One region of the Dactylosporangium sp. NPDC051087 genome, then DNA from elsewhere that is predicted to be linked to it. Evidence: riboswitches for the same ligand, from Rfam matches in the RefSeq annotation. Region 1 holds a riboswitch; each other region holds the start of a gene.
The links. Region 1 has a riboswitch for cobalamin ahead of ACZ6TV_RS16800 (CbtB domain-containing protein). Riboswitches for the same ligand answer to the same signal wherever they lie in the genome.
Positions count from the first base shown of each region.

Region 2: it holds a riboswitch for cobalamin, as region 1 does, so the genes downstream of both, ACZ6TV_RS36950 (prenyltransferase/squalene oxidase repeat-containing protein) here and ACZ6TV_RS16800 (CbtB domain-containing protein) in region 1, are expected to answer to the same signal.
Region 3: it holds a riboswitch for cobalamin, as region 1 does, so the genes downstream of both, ACZ6TV_RS48575 (IS5 family transposase) here and ACZ6TV_RS16800 (CbtB domain-containing protein) in region 1, are expected to answer to the same signal.

Region 1 is NZ_JBVJIJ010000008.1:72,224-78,024, reverse strand. Features, by position in the region: gene ACZ6TV_RS16825 (SRPBCC family protein) at 64-510, shown strand; gene ACZ6TV_RS16820 (ArsR/SmtB family transcription factor) at 497-835, shown strand; gene ACZ6TV_RS16815 (hypothetical protein) at 914-1,651, shown strand; gene ACZ6TV_RS16810 (hypothetical protein) at 1,660-2,064, opposite strand; gene ACZ6TV_RS16805 (hypothetical protein) at 2,169-3,218, shown strand; cobalamin riboswitch at 3,277-3,422, shown strand; gene ACZ6TV_RS16800 (CbtB domain-containing protein) at 3,458-3,673, shown strand; gene ACZ6TV_RS16795 (CbtA family protein) at 3,688-4,437, shown strand; gene ACZ6TV_RS16790 (hypothetical protein) at 4,480-4,650, opposite strand; gene ACZ6TV_RS16785 (zinc-ribbon domain-containing protein) at 4,896-5,111, opposite strand; gene ACZ6TV_RS16780 (DNA-3-methyladenine glycosylase family protein) at 5,136-5,801, opposite strand, start outside.
Region 2 is NZ_JBVJIJ010000022.1:146,054-151,854, reverse strand. Features, by position in the region: gene ACZ6TV_RS36965 (ABC transporter permease) at 1-100, opposite strand, end outside; gene ACZ6TV_RS36960 (ATP-binding cassette domain-containing protein) at 97-1,080, opposite strand; gene ACZ6TV_RS36955 (DUF4097 family beta strand repeat-containing protein) at 1,093-1,764, opposite strand; cobalamin riboswitch at 1,915-2,063, shown strand; gene ACZ6TV_RS36950 (prenyltransferase/squalene oxidase repeat-containing protein) at 2,153-3,208, shown strand; gene ACZ6TV_RS36945 (hypothetical protein) at 3,370-3,834, shown strand; gene ACZ6TV_RS36940 (prenyltransferase/squalene oxidase repeat-containing protein) at 3,965-5,311, shown strand; gene ACZ6TV_RS36935 (hypothetical protein) at 5,431-5,801, shown strand, end outside.
Region 3 is NZ_JBVJIJ010000041.1:6,909-12,709, forward strand. Features, by position in the region: gene ACZ6TV_RS48560 (transporter substrate-binding domain-containing protein) at 1-546, opposite strand, end outside; gene ACZ6TV_RS48565 (methyl-accepting chemotaxis protein) at 651-2,234, shown strand; gene ACZ6TV_RS48570 (hypothetical protein) at 2,534-2,767, opposite strand; partial or broken gene ACZ6TV_RS48575 (IS5 family transposase) at 2,801-3,597, opposite strand; cobalamin riboswitch at 3,698-3,884, opposite strand; gene ACZ6TV_RS48580 (hypothetical protein) at 4,766-5,801, opposite strand, start outside.

The DNA.
Region 1 (5,801 bases):
GCAGTTCCGGTTGACGCAACCTGACGATTGCTATAGCTTCAATAGCAACTGAATGGTTGCTACATGGAGGTCGACATGACGTTCCCCGACCGGATCGAGCGCACGCTGCAGCTGGCCCACCCGCCGGAGAAGGTGTGGGCGGCGCTGACCACCGCCGAGGGTCTCGGCACCTGGTTCGGCAACCGCGCCGAGATCGACCTGCGGGTCGGCGGGAAGGCCAAGCTCATCTGGGACAGCGGCGACACCGCCGACCTGACGATCGAGCGCGTCGAGCCGCCGCACGTCTTCGCCTACACCTGGCCGCTCTACGGCCTGCCCAAGGAGGATCCGCGCCGCAACCTCGTCGAGTTCACCCTCGAGCCGTCCGGCGCCGGCACCACGCTGACGATGGTCGAGACCGGTTTCGCGCAGCTGCCCGGAGAGGCCGGCCAGACCGCCTACACGGGCAACACCAAGGGCTGGACCAGCGAGCTCGGCGAGCTCGTCGCATACCTCGATGGGCAGGCCTGACCCGGAGGCGGTGGCGCAGGAGGTCTTCGTCGCCCTGGCCGACCCGAGCCGGCGGGGGATCCTCGCCGCGCTCGCGGCCGGCGGCCCGGCCACCGCCACCCAGCTCGCCGCCCGGCTGCCGATCACCCGGCAGGCGATCGCCAAGCACCTGACCCTCCTCGCGGACGCGGGTCTCGTCGTCGCCGAGCCGGGCGAGCGGCGCCGGATCCGCTTCCGCCTGGACTCCGCGTCGATGAAGGTGGCGCAGCAGTTCCTCGCCGCCCTCGCCCGCGACTGGGACGGCCCGCTCACGGCACTGCGCGACCGGCTCGGCGACCCGCGGTAGGCCGGTCGCCGCGGCGGCCGACAGATCGTTCGGGATCGAACTCGAGCCGCACTCGCGGACGACTGGTAACGTCCACTTGTGGATCTGCTACGGGTGGAACACCGCCACGTGGAATTGGCCGACGTCGACTTTACCGGTCGTTCGTTCGACACTTTTGGCGCGTACGGCGGGTCATTCTTGCGATGTAACTTCACGGAAACGACATTCGGGAAGTTCAGCGTCGGACACCAGGGTCAGACTCGATTCGTCGACTGCACCTTCCGGCGCACCAGGTTTCCGCTGGGCAACACGTATCTCGGTGACGTGCGCTTCGAGGGCTGCCTGTTCGACCATGCCCGCATCCGCGAGCTTGACACCGAATGCGCCGAATTTGTCGATTGTGTGTTCCGTGGCCGGATTTGGCACACCGTCTTCTGCGGCGCTCCAGGCGGCGGGTGGACCGGACCGCCGGGCCGGGTGAACAATGAGTGGCGCGGCAATGACTTCTCCGGCGCCGAGCTCGTCGACGTCGACTTCCGCGACATCGACCTCGGCGCGCAGCGCTGGCCCGCCGACGGCGACGAATACGCGTTGATCGACCGGGTCGACGAGCGCGCGGCGGAGGTCACCGCCGCGATCCGCGACGCTCCCGCCGGCACCTGGCCCGACCCGCTGCTCGCCGCGCAGGCGGTCGACTTCGTGTGCACCGGCCGGCCGCGCGACCCGAAGGGCTTCGTGCTGATCCGCCGCCGGGAGCTCGGGCACCGGCTGCCGCCGCAGGTGCGGGACCGGCTCTGGGCGCTCCTGGTGACGGCCTACGGCGACGGCCAGGGGTAGGTGACCGGCTACACCGACGACCAGGAGTAGAGCGCCCGCCCCTCGGCGACGGCCGACCGGGCCAGTCCCGCGAGGGCGATGAGCCGCTCCGCCTCCCAGTCCTCCAGCAGATACTCGTCCGCGTAGTCGCGGATCTGCCCGTCGCCGATCCTGGCGAGGGTGTCGACGAGCTCCGCGTTGATCCTGGCCGTCCACGGCCCCAGATACTCCGGGTCGGGGATGCCGCCGAGCGGCTCGTCCTTGCCGAACTCGCTCGGGTCCCGGCCGTCGATCTCCGCGGCGAACTCCTCGACCTCGAGTATCCAGCCCTTGCAGTCGACGAACGGCCAGTCGTTGCCGGCGGGGCCGACGTCGAGATCCAGCGCGGCGAGCTCCGGCGCGGTGGCGGCGAAGTAGTCCATCATGACGCCCACACCGCTGACACTAGCGTGATCGCGGGTCCCTGGCAGCGCTCGTCCATCGATGCCGGACCTCACCGGCGCACGCAGGGCAGGCATCGGCTGCTATACATTCCCGCGTGAACCGACGGCATGTGGGGCTTCTCGTCCGGATCGTCCTGGCAGTGGTGTTCCTGCTGGCCGGATGGCAGATGGTCGAGCACGGCAGCAGCACGGCGGCGCAGCGGCAGCAGGAGTCCGCGCAGCGCATCGCGGACTACTCGCCGACCTGCGACGGCAAGACGATGCGGCGCGGCGACACATGCCTGGTCTTCGGCGGCAGCGGCGACGAGGGCGGCTCCTACCAGCACATGATCGACCGGTTCGCGGCGCGGAACTCGCCGGAGAGGATCGCCGACGCGGACCGGTCGTGGCGGCTCACCGGCAACCTGGCCCTGCTCGTCGGCACGCTGTCGCTGCTGTTCTTCGTCCTGAGCCTGGTCGAGGTGGTCCGGTTCGGCGCCGGCGAGCCGCAGCAGGTGATCACGCCGTACCAGACGCGCCTGTTCTTCCTGGTCGTCGGCGGCGTGGTGGCCACCGTCGCGTGGCTGCGCAACGTCACCGGCGACGGCGGCACGGGCTCCCGGATCCTCGGCGGCGCGGGCACTCTGTTCGCCCTGATCGCGGCCGCCGCGCTGGTGTCGTCGTTCCGGGCCCGGACCGGGCGGAAACGCTGGGCGAAGCGGCGCGGCCACACGTACGAGCGGATCAACCCGACGCTGATAGAGCGTCTCGGCTGGCCCGGCGCGCAGCCGTTCGCGGGCGGGGTCGTCACCGGCTCGCACCGCGGCCGGGCGTTCATGGTCTTCGACTACGCGCAGAAGGACGACCGGCACACCGGGCTGCTGGTCGGCCTGCCGGAGGAGGTACCGAACCTGTCGGTGGAGGCCAAGGGCAAGGAGGGCGCCAGGCTGCTCGGCGGCACCGCGCAGCACTGGGTGGACCTGGCGCCGCAGGTGGTCGCGGCCGCCGACCGGCACTACCCGTGGGCGTTCACCGCGAGCGGCGGCACCATCTGGGCGAAGTACGACGGGCTGCTCAGCCCCGGCGGCAAGGACCTCGACCGGCGGCTCGACGGCCTGCACAAGGTCGGCACCGACCTCGCCGCCCTGCCGCCCGCGAGAAGTTGATCACCTTCGCCTTTCGCCGGACCCCCGCTGATCAGCACCGGAGGGGTCCGTCGGGGGTCGCTTCGATTGACACACCGGTACGCCGTCCGTACCGTCCGAAACGAAACGTGACAGTGAACGGAAGCCGGTGCAAGCCCGGCACGGTCGCGCCGCTGTAACCACGCACCCGTGGGAGTCAGACCCGGCCACTGTCACGACAACGCTCGATGGGACGCGAAATCCCGCAGGAGGCTGCACAGATGGCATCGATCTCGGCTCTTCCCACCCCGGCCGCCGCACCGGCCCCGATCCCGCTGCGGCAGATCCTGCCGTGGGCGACGTTCGGCGTCGTGCTCGCCGTCGTCCTGCTCTACTTCGTCGGCGCCGAGCAGGGCATCACCTCGGTCATCGCCGGTGAGACCGTGCACGAGTTCGTCCACGACGGGCGGCACCTGCTCGGCTTCCCCTGCCACTGAGACGGGGAGCCGACATGCTCAACGCCCGCACCCTTCTGGTTCGCGGGATGATCGCCGGTGCCGTCGCCGGGGTCGCCGCGTTCCTGTTCGCCTATCTGTTCGGCGAGGGCCCGATCAACGACGCGATCGCGTTCGAGGAGGCCCAGGCGGCGCAGCTGCCCGCCGGTGAGCACGAGCACGAGCTCGTCAGCCGCGGTGTGCAGAGCACCGTCGGTCTCGCCACCGCCTCCGTCGTCTACGGGGTGGCACTCGGCGGTCTGTTCGCCATCGCCGTCGCGATCACCCTCGGCCGGATCGGGCGGATCAGCGCCCGGGCCACCGCCGGGCTGGTCGCCCTCGCCGGGTTCGTCGGGGTGGCGCTCGTGCCGTTCCTGAAGTACCCGGCCAACCCGCCGGCCACCGGCAACCCGGACACGCTGCAGCAGCGCACCGGGCTGTTCTTCCTGATGATCGTCATCGGGGTCGCGACCGTGATCGGCGTCGCCGTCGTGACCCGGTCGCTGCAGGCCCGCTACGGCACCTGGAACGCGGCGACGGCCGCGGTCATCGGTGGCGTGGTCGTCGTCGGTGTCGCGATCGCGCTGCTGCCGGCGGTCAACGAGGTGCCGGACGGGTTCGCCCCGATCCTGCTGTGGAAGTTCCGCCTCGCCTCGCTGGGCACCCAGGCGGTCAACTGGGCCACCCTCGGCCTGCTGTTCGGGTATCTCACCGAGCGCAGCCAGCGCGCGGCGAACGCGGTCGCCGCGCAGCCGGTCGCCGTCTGATCCACCGGTTCTCCACTGACGGCGGGGCCATCGGCTCCGCCGTCACGTGCGGGTGCGGGGTTTCTCTCCCTGCGGCCCGAACAGGTGCAGGATCTCCACCGCCTGCTCCCCCGCCGGACCGAACCAGTGCGACACGCTCGTCTCGGACTCCGCCACCTCGTGGCGTTCCCTGCTGCTCGGCGTCGGGGTCGGCTTCGCCAACGCGCCGATCACGAACACGGCGGTGGCCGGGCTGCCCGGGCCGGGGTCGCGGGCGGCATCACGTCGACCGCCCGGCAGCTCGGCGCGGCCCTCGGGATGGCCGTCGCCGGTGGTCTCGTCGCGGGGCCGCCCCCGTGCGCCACGCCGCGGCGTCGCGGCCCGGCTGGGTCCTCGTCGCCGCGTGCGGCCTGCTGCTGCTCGCCGTCGCCCGGGTGTCACCGGCCTCCCGGGCGCTGCCGGCGGGTTGACCGAGGCGCTCAGTGCACCCGGGCGGGGTCGACGTCGCGCTGGGTGGCGCAGGCGGTGCACTGGACGGTGTGCTTGACCTGCAGCGGGATCAGCGGGATGAAGAACAACGAGAGTTTGAGAGTCCGCTTGTACAGCGGGTGCGCCACCGTGTTGCCGCAGTGCGGGCAGCGCAGGGTCAGCGTGCGCAGGTGCTTCACCCGCCAGCCCCAGCCGAAGATCACCACGCGGCCATCGTAGCGGCCCGCCGCCTACCCCTGCCGGGCGCGGCGTTCCGAGGCGTGCACGAGGACCGAGCACCACATCCGGTACGGCCGCCAGGCGTCGGTCACCCGGGCGATGTCGGTGGCCGAGGGGGTGGCCGGCAGGCTGTACAGGCGGCGCATCCCCGACATCGTGAGCTCGTCGCCCGGCAGCGAGTCCACGAGCCCCGCACCGCGCATCACGATCGCGGTGGCGAAGAAGTCGCCGACACCGCGCAGCCGGCGCACGTCGGCGAGCGCCTCCTCGACCGGCAGCCGCCGCAGCCGGGCGCGGTCCAGCCGGCCTTCGAGGGCCGCCTCCGCGATGCCGTGCAGGCGGCGCACCTTCTCGTCATTTACGCCCGGGATGTCGGTGATGCGCAGCAGCTGCTGCGGCGAGGGGAACGCGTGCGCGGTGACGCCGCCGATCTCGAACGCCTCGCCGTGGTCGCGGGCCATCCGCTGGCGGATCGCCCGGCCCTGCTCGACGCGCATCCGGTGGGCGATGATGAAGGCGCAGGCGGCCTCGTACGGCGAGTGGAACAACACCGGCCGCAGGTGCGCGTGCCGCCGCTGCAGCTCGCCCAGGACCGGGTCACGCTCGCCGACCTGCGCGTATCCACTGCCGTCGACGTCGAGCGACAGCACCGCCAGGGCCTGCTGCCACGCGTCCTG
Region 2 (5,801 bases), on a different contig from region 1:
GCAGCAGGTTCAGCGTCAGCGACGGGTAGCGGCGCGCGTGGAGCAGGTTGCGGCGCAGCATCGTGGACGAGTCACGGACGGTCAGGGCGAGCGAGCTCATCGGACAACCTCCATCGGCGTGGTGCTCTTGCGGTCGGCACTTGCGGTCGGGTCGGCGCTTCCGGTCAGGGCGAAGAACACGTCGTCGAGGTCCGGCGTGTGTACGGTCAGCTCGTCGGCCTCGACGCGGACCGAGTCGAGCCGGTCGAGGATCGAGCGCAGGTCCCGCTGGCTGCCGTCGCCGGGGATCTGCAGCGCGAGGGACTCGTCGTCGCGGGCGGCGTCCGGCAGCGCGAGGCCCGCCGCCTTGTAGGCCACCGGGTCGGTGAAGCGCAGCCGCACGTGCCCGCCGGGGACCAGCCGCTTCAGTTGGTCCGCCGTGCCCTCCGCCACGATCTTCCCGTCGTTGAGCACGGCGATCCGGTCGGCGAGCTGGTCGGCCTCCTCCAGGTACTGCGTGGTCAGGAAGACCGTGGCACCGTCGTCGACGAGCTCGCGGATGATCTGCCACATGTTGTGCCGGCTGCGCGGGTCGAGGCCGGTCGTGGGCTCGTCCAGGAAGATCACCCGCGGGTGCCCGACCAGGGTCATCGCCAGGTCGAGCCGCCGCTTCATGCCGCCGGAGTACGTGGAGGCGGGCTTCTTCGCCGCGTCGGTGAGGGCGAAGCGCTCCAGCAGCCCGGCGGCGGCGCGCCGCCCGTCGCGCTTGGACAGGTGGTGCAGGTCGCCCATGAGCAGCATGTTCTCCTCGCCCGTGATCAGGCCGTCGACGGCGGAGAACTGCCCGGTGACGCCGATCGCGGCGCGGACGGCCTGCGGGTCGCGGGCCAGGTCGTGACCGTCGACGTGGATGGCGCCGGAGCCCGGGCCGGGCGAGATGAGCGTGGACAGGATCTTCACGGCGGTGGTCTTGCCGGCGCCGTTCGGGCCGAGCAGGGAGAAGATCGTCCCCGCGGGCACGGCCAGGTCGACGCCGTCGAGCACGACCTTGTCCCCGTACGACTTGCGCAGCCCGGTCGCCGCGATGGCCAGGTTCGTCATGGTGCTGTCCCTTCAGTTGCTGCGGGCGACGATGTCGCCGTGCGCGGTCGTGGCGTGGATGGTGAGCTCGGCGGCGCCGTCGCCGTTCTTCAGCGCGTTGTGGATGCGGCCGTGGCCGGTGCCGGCGTCCAGCGAGGCGGAGACGCCGGTGGCGGCGCCGACGGTCACGTCGCCGGCCTGGGTGCGCAGCACGAGGTTGCCGCGCACCGCCTCGGCGACGGTGATGTCGCCCTTGGCGGTGCTGATCTCCGACGAGCCGTTGACCCGGCCGACGACGACGTCGGCGGCGAGGACGGTGAGGTGGACGCTGTCGGCCTCGTCGACCTTGACCGCGCCGTGCGCCCCGTCGAAGGCGACGTCGCCGAAGCGGCCGACGGCCCGGAACTCGGCGCTGGCCGCCTTCACGGTCAGCTGGGAGCCGGCGGGCAGCTGCACGGTCACGTCGACGGAGCCCGAACTGCCGAGCAGCTGGTGCCGCACCCCGGCGTCGGCCGCGATCCGCAGGACGCCGCCGGCGTATTCGACCGTGGTCTGCTCCGCCACCTTCACGTCGCGGCTCTTCGCGGCGTCGGCCGGCCGGACCTGGACGGTCGTGTCGGCCCGGTCACCGGCGATGAACTGGACGCGGCCCGCGGGGATGTCGAGCACCGCGGAGATCGGGTCGGGGGTCTCGAAGGTCTGCATCGTGCTCTCCTCTGTCCGTTCGGCTTGGTGAGAGCACTGTCGCGAGCGCCACTGACAGCGGGCTGACAGCGCGCAGACACGCCGTCCCGCCCGTGTCAGTGAGCTGTTGGCATCGCCACAGCACGGCCGCCGGGATTGACGGCACCGCATCGCCGGGGACAGACTGTCGGTCACAACTACATAGCCGTGTGTTGATGGGGGAAGTCCGGTTGAAGTCCGGCGCTGGCCCGCAACGGTAGGCGGTGAGCGATGTCTGCTCGCCGCGAGCCCGAATACCTGTCCGACACGCGTCGTCTCTTGCACCTCCCTACCCGTCGTGGCCCACGGGTCGGAGCCACCGGGCATGCCCGGTTTCTCTCGACTGCCAGGGCCGGAGAGGCACCGCCCGATGGCAGTCCCCCGGCACCGCGCCCGCACCCTCCTCACGAGGGTGCTCGCCGCGCTCGCCCTGTCCAGCGTCCTGACCGTCACGGCCGTCGCACCGGCCGCCCTGCCGGTCACAGCTGCACCACCCACCGTCAACCGGTCCGACGCCGCCGCCGGGTGGCTGGCCCACCGGCTCGTCGACGGCGAACGCTTCGAGGTCGTCTTCGACGGCGTCGCCTACCCCGACCAGGGCCTCACCATCGACGCGATCCTCGCGTCCGCCGCCGCGAAGGTCGCCGGCGCGAACGCCGCCAAGGCGACGGCGTGGCTGGCCCGGCCGGAGATCCTCACCGGCTACATCGGGGACGGCACCGAGGCGTACGCGGGCGCGACCGCCAAGCTCGCCCTCGCCGCGCAGGTCCGCGGCGCCGACCCGGCCGCGTTCGGCGGCGTCGACCTGATCGCCCGGCTGCGCGGGCTGCAGGCGCCATCGGGCCGCTTCACCGACCGGTCGGCCTTCGGCGACTACAGCAACCAGCTCACCCAGGCGTTCTCGCTGCTCGCCCTGGACCGCACCCCGGCCGGGGCGCCCACGTCCGGCGGCACGTACCTCGCCGGCACCCGCTGCGCCGACGGCGGCTACCCGCTCTACTACGACCAGCCGGCGTGCATCAGCGACGTCGACGCGACCGCGTTCGCCGTGCAGGCGCTGCTCGCCGTCGGCCGTCCCGCCGACGCGGCGCCGGCGGTCGCGTGGCTGGTCTCGGCGCAGGCCGCCGACGGTTCGTTCGCCGACTCCGCCGGCACGGCGAACGCCAACAGCACCGGTCTGGCGGCACAGGCCCTGGCCGTCGCGGGACGGCCGGTCGCCTGGCTGAAGGCCCGCGGCTTCCTGCTCAGCCTGCAGGTCCGCTGCGGCGCGGACCGGGGCGCCATCGCCTACGCCGCCGGCGGGTTCGACCCGGCGACCGCGGTCCGGTCGACCGCGCAGGCGGTGCCCGGCCTGACCGGCTCGGGCCTGGCGACGCTCACCGCACGCGGATCCCGCGCCGCCGCACCGATCCTGGTGTGCCCGTGAACACGACGCCCGGCATGCCCGTGAACACCAGGCGCCACACACCCGCGCACACCGCCGCACGCGTTCCCCTGAACACCGGACCCCGCATGCCCCTGAACACCGGCGTGCCCCTGACCACCCGACCCGGCACACCCGTGCACACCGTCCACAGTGGAGGAATCATGCGCCGGTTGCCGGCCGCTCTGTTCGCCGCGCTCGCCGTCACCGCGACGTTCGTCCTCGCCGATCCGGCACCGCGGGCGGCGCACGCGGCCGCCTGCGCGCCCGGCGCCGGGGTGAGCGTCGTGGTCGACTTCGGCCCGCTCGGCGGCGGGGTCGTGGTCGGCTGCAAGCTCGGCGACCCGCCGACCGGGCTGGCCGCGCTGACCGGCGCCGGGTTCACCGTCACCGGCACGCAGCGCTGGGGCCTGGCGTTCGTGTGCAGGATCAACGGCCAGCCGACCGCGGCGTCCGACCCGTGCGTCAACACCCCGCCCACGTCGGCGTACTGGTCGTACTGGCACGCCACGCCCGGCGGCGCATGGACGTACAGCAGCGCCGGCGCCTCCTCGTTCAACCCGGCGATCGGCACCGTCGAGGGCTGGCGCTTCGGCTCCGGTCAGGCACCGTCGATCACCGCCCCCTGAGCCATCCGGCACCGGAGGCGGTGCCCCGCGGCACCGCCTCCGTCGGCTTCGAGCCTCCGTCAGCTCTGAGCCTCCGCCAGCTTTGAGCCTCCGCCAGCTTTGAGCCTCCGCCAGCTTTGAAAGGCCCCTCATGCGCCCGCACCGCAGCGCCGCCGCCGCTCTCGCCGCCACCGTCCTCGGCGGCGTGATCGCGGCCACCGCCGTCGCCGCCCCGAGCCCCGCGCAGCAGACCGCCGGCCGGGACGCCGCCACGTGGCTCACCACCCAGTTCGAGGACGGGGTGCTCACCAACTTCGGGCTGCCCGACATCGGCCTGACCGTCGACGCGCTCCTCGCCCTGCGCGCCACCGGCGTCGCCCCGGCCACCGCCGCCGCCGTCGCCGACAAGGTCGCCGCGAACGCCGCGACGTTCAGCTACTACGAGCTCGACTACGACGAGGACGGCGACGACGACCGGATCACCGACGCCGGCTCCACGGCGAAGCTGCTCCTCGCCGCCACCGCCGCCGGCCGCGACCCGAGACACTTCGGCGGCCTCGACCTCGACGCCATGACCCGCGGCCTGATCGCGGCGGACGGCCCGCACAAGGGCAGGGTCCGCGACACCACGCCCGAGGTCTACGGCGGCGACGCCAGCAACACCTTCGACCAGTCCCTGGCGGTGCTCGGTCTGGGCCGCACCGGTGGCGTACCGGCTGACGTCGCCGCCTACCTGATCCGGCAGCAGTGCCCGGCCGGCGGCTTCCGCCTCAACCCCGACCCGACCGGCGCCGCCTGCGCCGCCGACGACGCCCCCGACGTCGACACGACCGCGATGGCCGTGCAGGCGCTGCTCGCCACCGGCTCCTCACCCGGGGCCCTCGCGGCGGCCGCGCAGGGCACCGCGTGGCTGAAGGCCAGGCAGGGCGCGGACGGATCGTTCGTCAACGGGCCGCAGCGGCCGGACCCGAACCTGCCCGCCGTCGCCAACAGCAACAGCACCGGCCTCGCCGGGCAGGCCCTCGCCGCCGCCGGCGCCACCGCCGAGGCGGACAGGGCCGCCGCCTGGGTCGCGAAGCTGCAGCTGACCGGCGGCGCCGACCGGGGCGCCGTCGCCTACTCGGCCGAGGCGTCCGCCACCGGCGCGATCGACGACCTGCTGCGCGACCAGTGGCGCCGGGCCACCGCCCAGGCGGTCCTCGCCCTCGCCCGGGTGCCGTTCGGCGAGATCGGCACGAGCCCCGCCGGCTCTCCGTCGGCGTCGGTGTCGCCGTCCGTCTCACCGTCGCCGTCCGCGTCGGCGTCGACCAGCGCGTCAGCCTCCACATCAGCGTCGGCGTCGGCGTCCGCGTCCACTTCGGCCACCGCGACGGCGGGCACCGGCGGGAACCTGCCGAAGACCGGGCAGCCGATCGTGCGGATGGCGGCGGTCGCCGTCGCGCTCATCGTCGCCGGCCTGGCGCTGGTCCTCGCGGCCCGGCGACGCCGCACACCATGACCGGCCCCCTCGCCCCACCCACGGGCGCCCGGCTCTCCCGCACCACGGCCGTCCGGGCCGCCGGGCACGCCACGGACCGCCGGGTCTCCCGGGCCACGGGCGGCCGGGCCTCCCGCGCCGTGGGTGGCCGGGTCGTCCGGGCCGGGGCGGCGGTGCTGGTCGCGGCGGCCGGCGGGCTCGTGGTGCCCGCACCGGCGCGGGCCGCCGGGTCCGCCGGGTACTGCCCCGACGCCACCGGTGTCACGGTCGTCGTCGACTTCCACGAGCTCGGCGGCGGCGTCGTCGTCCGCTGCGCGCCGGGCGCCCAGGACAGCGGGCTGACCGCGTTGCAGGGCGCGGGGTTCACCGTCGCCGGCACCAACCGGTGGGGGCTCGCGTTCGTCTGCCGGATCAGCGGCAAGCCGACCGCGGCGACCGAGCCGTGCGTCGACACGCCGCCCGCGACCGCGTACTGGTCGTACTGGCACGCCCCGAACGGCGGCGCCTGGAC
Region 3 (5,801 bases), on a different contig from region 1:
CGGGCAGCCAGCCGCGACGTCCTGCGCCATCTCCTGGTACATCGTGTCGAGCTGCACCGCGAGCCGCAGTCCGCACAGGTCGGTGAGCCCGGCGACGTCGCGGACCCGGTCGCCGACGACGATGGAACTGCCGACGTGCAGGTAGTCCACGAACGTGACGAGTTCCTGACGGGCAGCCTTGTCGGTGATCGACGCCATCGCCAGGTCGATCTTTCGCGCTTGAACGTGATCGAGCAGGTCGCCCCAGTTGGTCTGGCGTAGCTCAAGCCGGAGCCCAAGTCGGGCCGCGACCGCTTGGGCGAGATCGATGTCGAAGCCGGCGGGCTTGCCGTCCTTGAGGAATTCCATCGGCTCGAACACCAGATCGGAGCCGACCACCAAGACTCCGGCCGTGCGAATGTTGTCAGGCACCAGCGCCTGCAACGCAGCCCGGTTGGCGGCAGGAACTTGGTCCTTGCCGGTGCGCTCCAGGGAGGCGCTGCAGGCGGATGCGGACAGCATCAGGGCGACGACAGCAAGTCCCATGAGGCGGCGCACGCCCAGCATGTCGGTCCGCCAGGGCAGAAGTTGAGCGGTTCGCTTCAGGTTGCGCCCACTGCGACCGATGAGGTGACAGCGACAGACGTTCGCGCTGAAAGGGTGTCATTCGGATGAGGATGACGATCCGTCGACAGATTCTCGCCCTGGCCGGCGCGGGCTTCCTACTTGTCGCGGCAACCGGACTGATCGGCTACCAGGGCACCACACGGCTCGGCGACGCCCAGCGCGACCTGCGGGCTGCCGCCGAGGCGTTACAGGCGATCCGGACCGCAGACACGGCAAGAGTCGCGTTCCGCGCCGATGTCCTCGCCGCAGTCGTGACGAAAAACAGCACCGAACGGCAGGCGATGCTGGATCGGCTCGGTTCCGACGTGCGACACCTGCGCATCGGCCTGGCCACCGCCAGCCGCCTCGACCCACACCTGGCCCGGCCGTTGGCGGATCTGGCGGCGACGGTCGATGCGATGATCGCCGCCGGGCAGCGGGTCGTGACACTGGCCAGCCGGTCCGACACCGATCCGCAGCAGACCGGAGTCGCCGCGGCCCGGCCACTGTTCGAAGAGCAGTATGCGGCATTCGAACAGGCGATACCGGGCATCGAGCACCTGATCGCGCAGCGGACCGATGCGGCCGCACGCACAGCCGCAGACACCGAGTCACGGGCCAACCAACTGACCCTTGCCACCGCCACGGCCGCCGCACTGCTGCTCGGCTGCACCGCCGTCCTCCTCGCTCGCCGGATCTCCCGGCGCATCCAATCGTGTGTGCGGGCAGCGCGTGCCGTCGCCGCGAAGGACCTTACGATCGAGCCGGACGTCGGTGGCACCGACGAACTCAGCGAAGTCGGTGCCAGTCTCGCCGAAGTGATCACGACGCTGCGCCGGGCCCTTGCCGAGATCGGCGCCAACGCGACCGCGCTGACGGATGCATCCGGCCGGCTGCTGACCACGAGCCGCAGGCTCGCTGCCGGCGCCGACACCGCCGCTGGGCAGGCGGACAGCGCGACCGGCAGCGTCGAGGCGGTCACTGGACGGCTGACCGGGGCCACGCAGGCCGCGCACGAACTCCGGGTCGCGATCGAGGCGATCCAGACGGCTGTCAGTGATGCAGGCCATGTCGCTGGCGAGGCGGTCGAACTCGCCAGTGCGACGAATCGCACGATCGAGCGCCTCGATCGGTCCAGCAGCGAGGTCGCCGCCGTCCTGAACGTGATCACATCGATTGCTGAGCAGACGAACCTGCTCGCCCTCAATGCGACGATCGAGGCGGCCCGCGCGGGCGAGCACGGCAAAGGCTTCGCGGTCGTCGCCGGTGAGGTGAAAGAACTGTCGCGAGAGACCGCGGGTGCGACGGAGAACATCGGCACAAAAATGACGGTAATGCGCGCCGATACCGGCAGCGCAATCGAGGCCATCACCCGCATTACGTCGGTCATCGGCCGGATCAACGAGATCCAGCGCACCATTTCCCGTGCCGTTGAACTGCAGCTGGCGGCGACGACGTCGATCGGCGACAGCGTCGAGCAGGTCAGCCGGTCTTCCGACGACATCAGTCGGTCGATCTCCGGGGTAGCGGAGGCGACCGCAGGCACGCAACGCGGCGCCGGTAACACCGCGGCCGCCGCTACCGACCTCGCCGACCTCGCCGAACGCCTTTCGGCGCTTGCCGGGGAATTTAGGATCATCACAGCCTGACGCGGCGTCAGGCAGCGATGTGCTACCTGTCCACGACGCCGATCGCTGGCCGGCCTAACCCATTCCCAGGCTCGGCGACAGGAGATGGCCGTGTGGATCTGTGGTTTGCCGCCACATCTGGGCAACGGTTGCGCTGGCAGACCGAAGTCGCCCGGGACGGGTGCTACTTCCACGTAGCGTGGGCGGGAGCCTCGCGATGCGGCGCCCGCCCGCGAATGCGGGTTCGTCAGTCCTTTCGCAGCCCGGCGGCGGCGACGAGTGCCGCAGCGACGCCTCGACCTCGGAGTAGCCGCGGGTCTTCAGGCCGCAATCGGGCTCACCCAGAGCCGCCGGGCGGGGACAGTGGCAACGGCGCGGCGCAGCGCCTCGACGATCTCGGTGTGGGACGGCACACGAGGGGAGTGGACATCCCACACGCCGGGTCCTCCGCCACGGCTGTAGCCGATGGTGGCGAGGTCGTTGAGGATCTCCATTTTCGAGCGAGACGCCTCGATGCTGGTGACGTCGGCGTTGAGGGCGTCGATCGCAGTGATGACGCCGCCGAACTCGGAATAGCATAAGAGGTCCTAACAAAGTCGTACGACGTGTCGGTACGTGATGATGCAGGTCGCGAGGTTGAGGAATGCTTCGTGGATGTCGTCGCGGTGTTCCCAGCGGATGCGGAGTCGTTTCATGCCGTGGTACCAGGCGATGGTCCGTTCGATCACCCACCGGTAGACGCCGAGGCCGGAGCCGTGCGGTGTGCCGCGGCGGGCGATCCGGGGGTGGATGCCTTTGTGGCGCACGAGTCTGCGGTACTTGTCGAAGTCGTAGGCGCGGTCTGCGAACAGTTCGGCCGGTCGGCGGCGTGGCCGGCCTCGACGGCCACGCACCGGCGGCACCGCGTCGATCAGCGGCAGCAGTTCGGTGATGTCGTGGCGGTTGCCGCCGGTCAACGACGCGGCGAGAGGGATGCCGGCGCCCTCGGTCAGGATGTGGTGTTTCGAGCCCGCTCGGGCGCGGTCGACCGGGCTCGGGCCGCTTTTGGGCCACGACGAGCAGCTCGCAGGTGGGAGGAGTCGATGACCGCTCTGGACCAGTCCAGCTTCCCCGCTGCATGCAGCTCGGCCAGGAGGAGTTCATGCAGTTGTTTCCAGACCCCGGCTCAGTTCCACTCCTCGAGGCGTCGCCAGCAGGTCATGCCGGAGCCGAAGCCCAGCTCTTGCGGCAGGAACTCCCATTGGATGCCGGTGTGCAGGACGAACAGGATCCCGGACAGCACCTGCCGGTCAGGAATCCGCTTGCGACCTGGACGTTGTGGGTCGCGGGGTAAGGGTTTGGGCAGTAGCGGTTCGATGCGCTGCCACAGCCCGTCCGGCACGATCCACGGCGGCTGTTCACCACGCCTCACGGCCGAAGATATTAGATCATCCTCCACAAAGGACGGAAGACCCTCGATCAACTTTGTTAGGACCTATGAGTAGCCGGCTCAAGCGGCGGCGGTGAGCGTTCAGGCGCCAACTACTGGCGGTCGCTTCCCAGGCTTGCGCCCAGTGCATTGTTGACGGCTGTCGTTCTCACTTAACGCTGCGGGGCAGTCCGGTCTCACGCCGGTCCCCTTACGCCGCCCCGTCCTTGCGAACGGAGCGAACCAGCACTGCCAGTTATCGTGCGGGTGCCCCAGCGGCATCGGAACCAGTGGACCCACCATGTGGCACCGCGGTTCGTCACCGCGGTTCGTCACCGTGAGGCCGACTATCGGTGTCCCGCCGCGCGGGACGTGCCGTACCGCGAACGACCATGGCCGACATGGCATGGAGGCGGATGCGAGCTGGCCGCAGTCCGTCCTGCGAACCTCGAACGCTGGACGCGTTCTGCCGCCGGTGCCCGTACGGTCCGAGCCGCCCGCCCACCAGCACCTGCGGGCGCCTGCGCTCGGCCAACTTTCGCCAGCCAAGGCGGCGCTCGCCGACGCCGAACTCGACCGAGAGCGCGAAAATGCAACTGCTGTCCCGCATGGTGCTGTGCGCAGGACAGCAGCGCACCCCAGTTCAGAGAGTCGTCGTCGACCTGACCGTGCCGTCACGCCCACCTGAAACGCCGACACCCGGCGCTCGAGGAAGTTCGACAGCTCCTGGACGTCCTGCAGCTCCATGAGCGCGAAAGAGCAACACCAGATGCTGTAGCAGCGTGTCGCCTCCGACACACGTGACCCTCCGTGTCTTCCCGGCCGGCGTCAGCGACGGTGGTGGTTGGCTGTGGTCGAAGTTTCGTTGACCGCGGTGCGATAGCCGCCAACGCGCTTCGATCTGATCAAGGTGCTGTTCCCGGTCTGGCGTCGCACCTGTCCTTGTCGCGATCCGATTTCAACGGTTGACCCGCTTGCACGCTCGGGGCCCTTCCGTGGCCTACTGGGATGGCGAGACGGTTTGGCGGTACGCGCCGAACCCGTCCGCAACGCGACGCCGAACTCAGCCTGTGACGTCACCGGTTCGCGTCAGCGCCATGCACGCATGTAAGCGGGATGCAAGGTTACCGATGGGGTATTCACGTCACCCAACCAGACGTTCATGGACCCGGCTGGCCTGGTACCGGACGGCGGCCGTGAACGCCGCCTCGACCAGGTCGTCGGTGGTGTCGAAGAGGTCATTACCGGCGATGCCGGTGGCGGCGCCTGCGATGACAGATTTTTCCTCCCGGTACACCAGCATGCACACACGGAGCCCGTTGAGGAGGTGCTCGAGCAGGTCCCTGGCAGGGTGCTGCGGGTCCAGCGGTGTCAGTCGGTCTAGCAGCACCGCGAGTGCGTGCTCGCGGTGCCCGACGTCGACACGGAGGAGTTGTTCGCGGGCGGCGTCCACCCGTTGCAGCAGTGCGGTCGGGTCTGGGATACGGCCGGCGCGGACCGCATCGGCTTCGATGAGCAGCCCGGTTACCGCCTCCCGAGGTGTTGCGGATCGGTCGACGACCACGTCGACGACGAAGGAGGGCACTTCGGCCGAAACCCCTTCGAGATCGCCGGCGTAGGTGAACACGTCTGCGGGTGCGATGTCGGCCGCAGCTGCAGTGAACTCGGCGGCGGCCACCAGCCAGTGTGCGGCGGCGACACAGGCTGCAGCGGGGTCGACGCTGGTCAACAGGGCTTCGCTGCCCAGCGGGTCGGCGTGCAGGATTCGGTCGGCCGCAGCAACCTGGACCGGCGACACGTCCAGACGGTTGAGGGATACCGCCTGTGCGGCGCGGCCTGATAAGTCTCCCAGGCTGGCCCGGCCGATCGCATGGATTTCGGTCCGGATCTCGGCAGTCACCGCTTCGGTGATGCCGGCGTCACCGATGTCACGCAATGCGAGACCTACCGCGTGGGCGGAAACGGGCACGGGGTCGTGGGCCGCTCCGAGCAGCCCGTGCGGATCTGGCAGATGCGGCCTGTCGACCACGGCCAACACGTCGCTGAGCCGTTCGGCGTGCTCCTGCGCCCGCAGGTTGAGGCGGCCGGAAACGTCGTCGGCAGGATGCTGGTAGGTGTCCCACAGGTGCCGCGACAATCGGGTCAGCGCATCACACAATCGTGCAGAGACCGTGGGAACA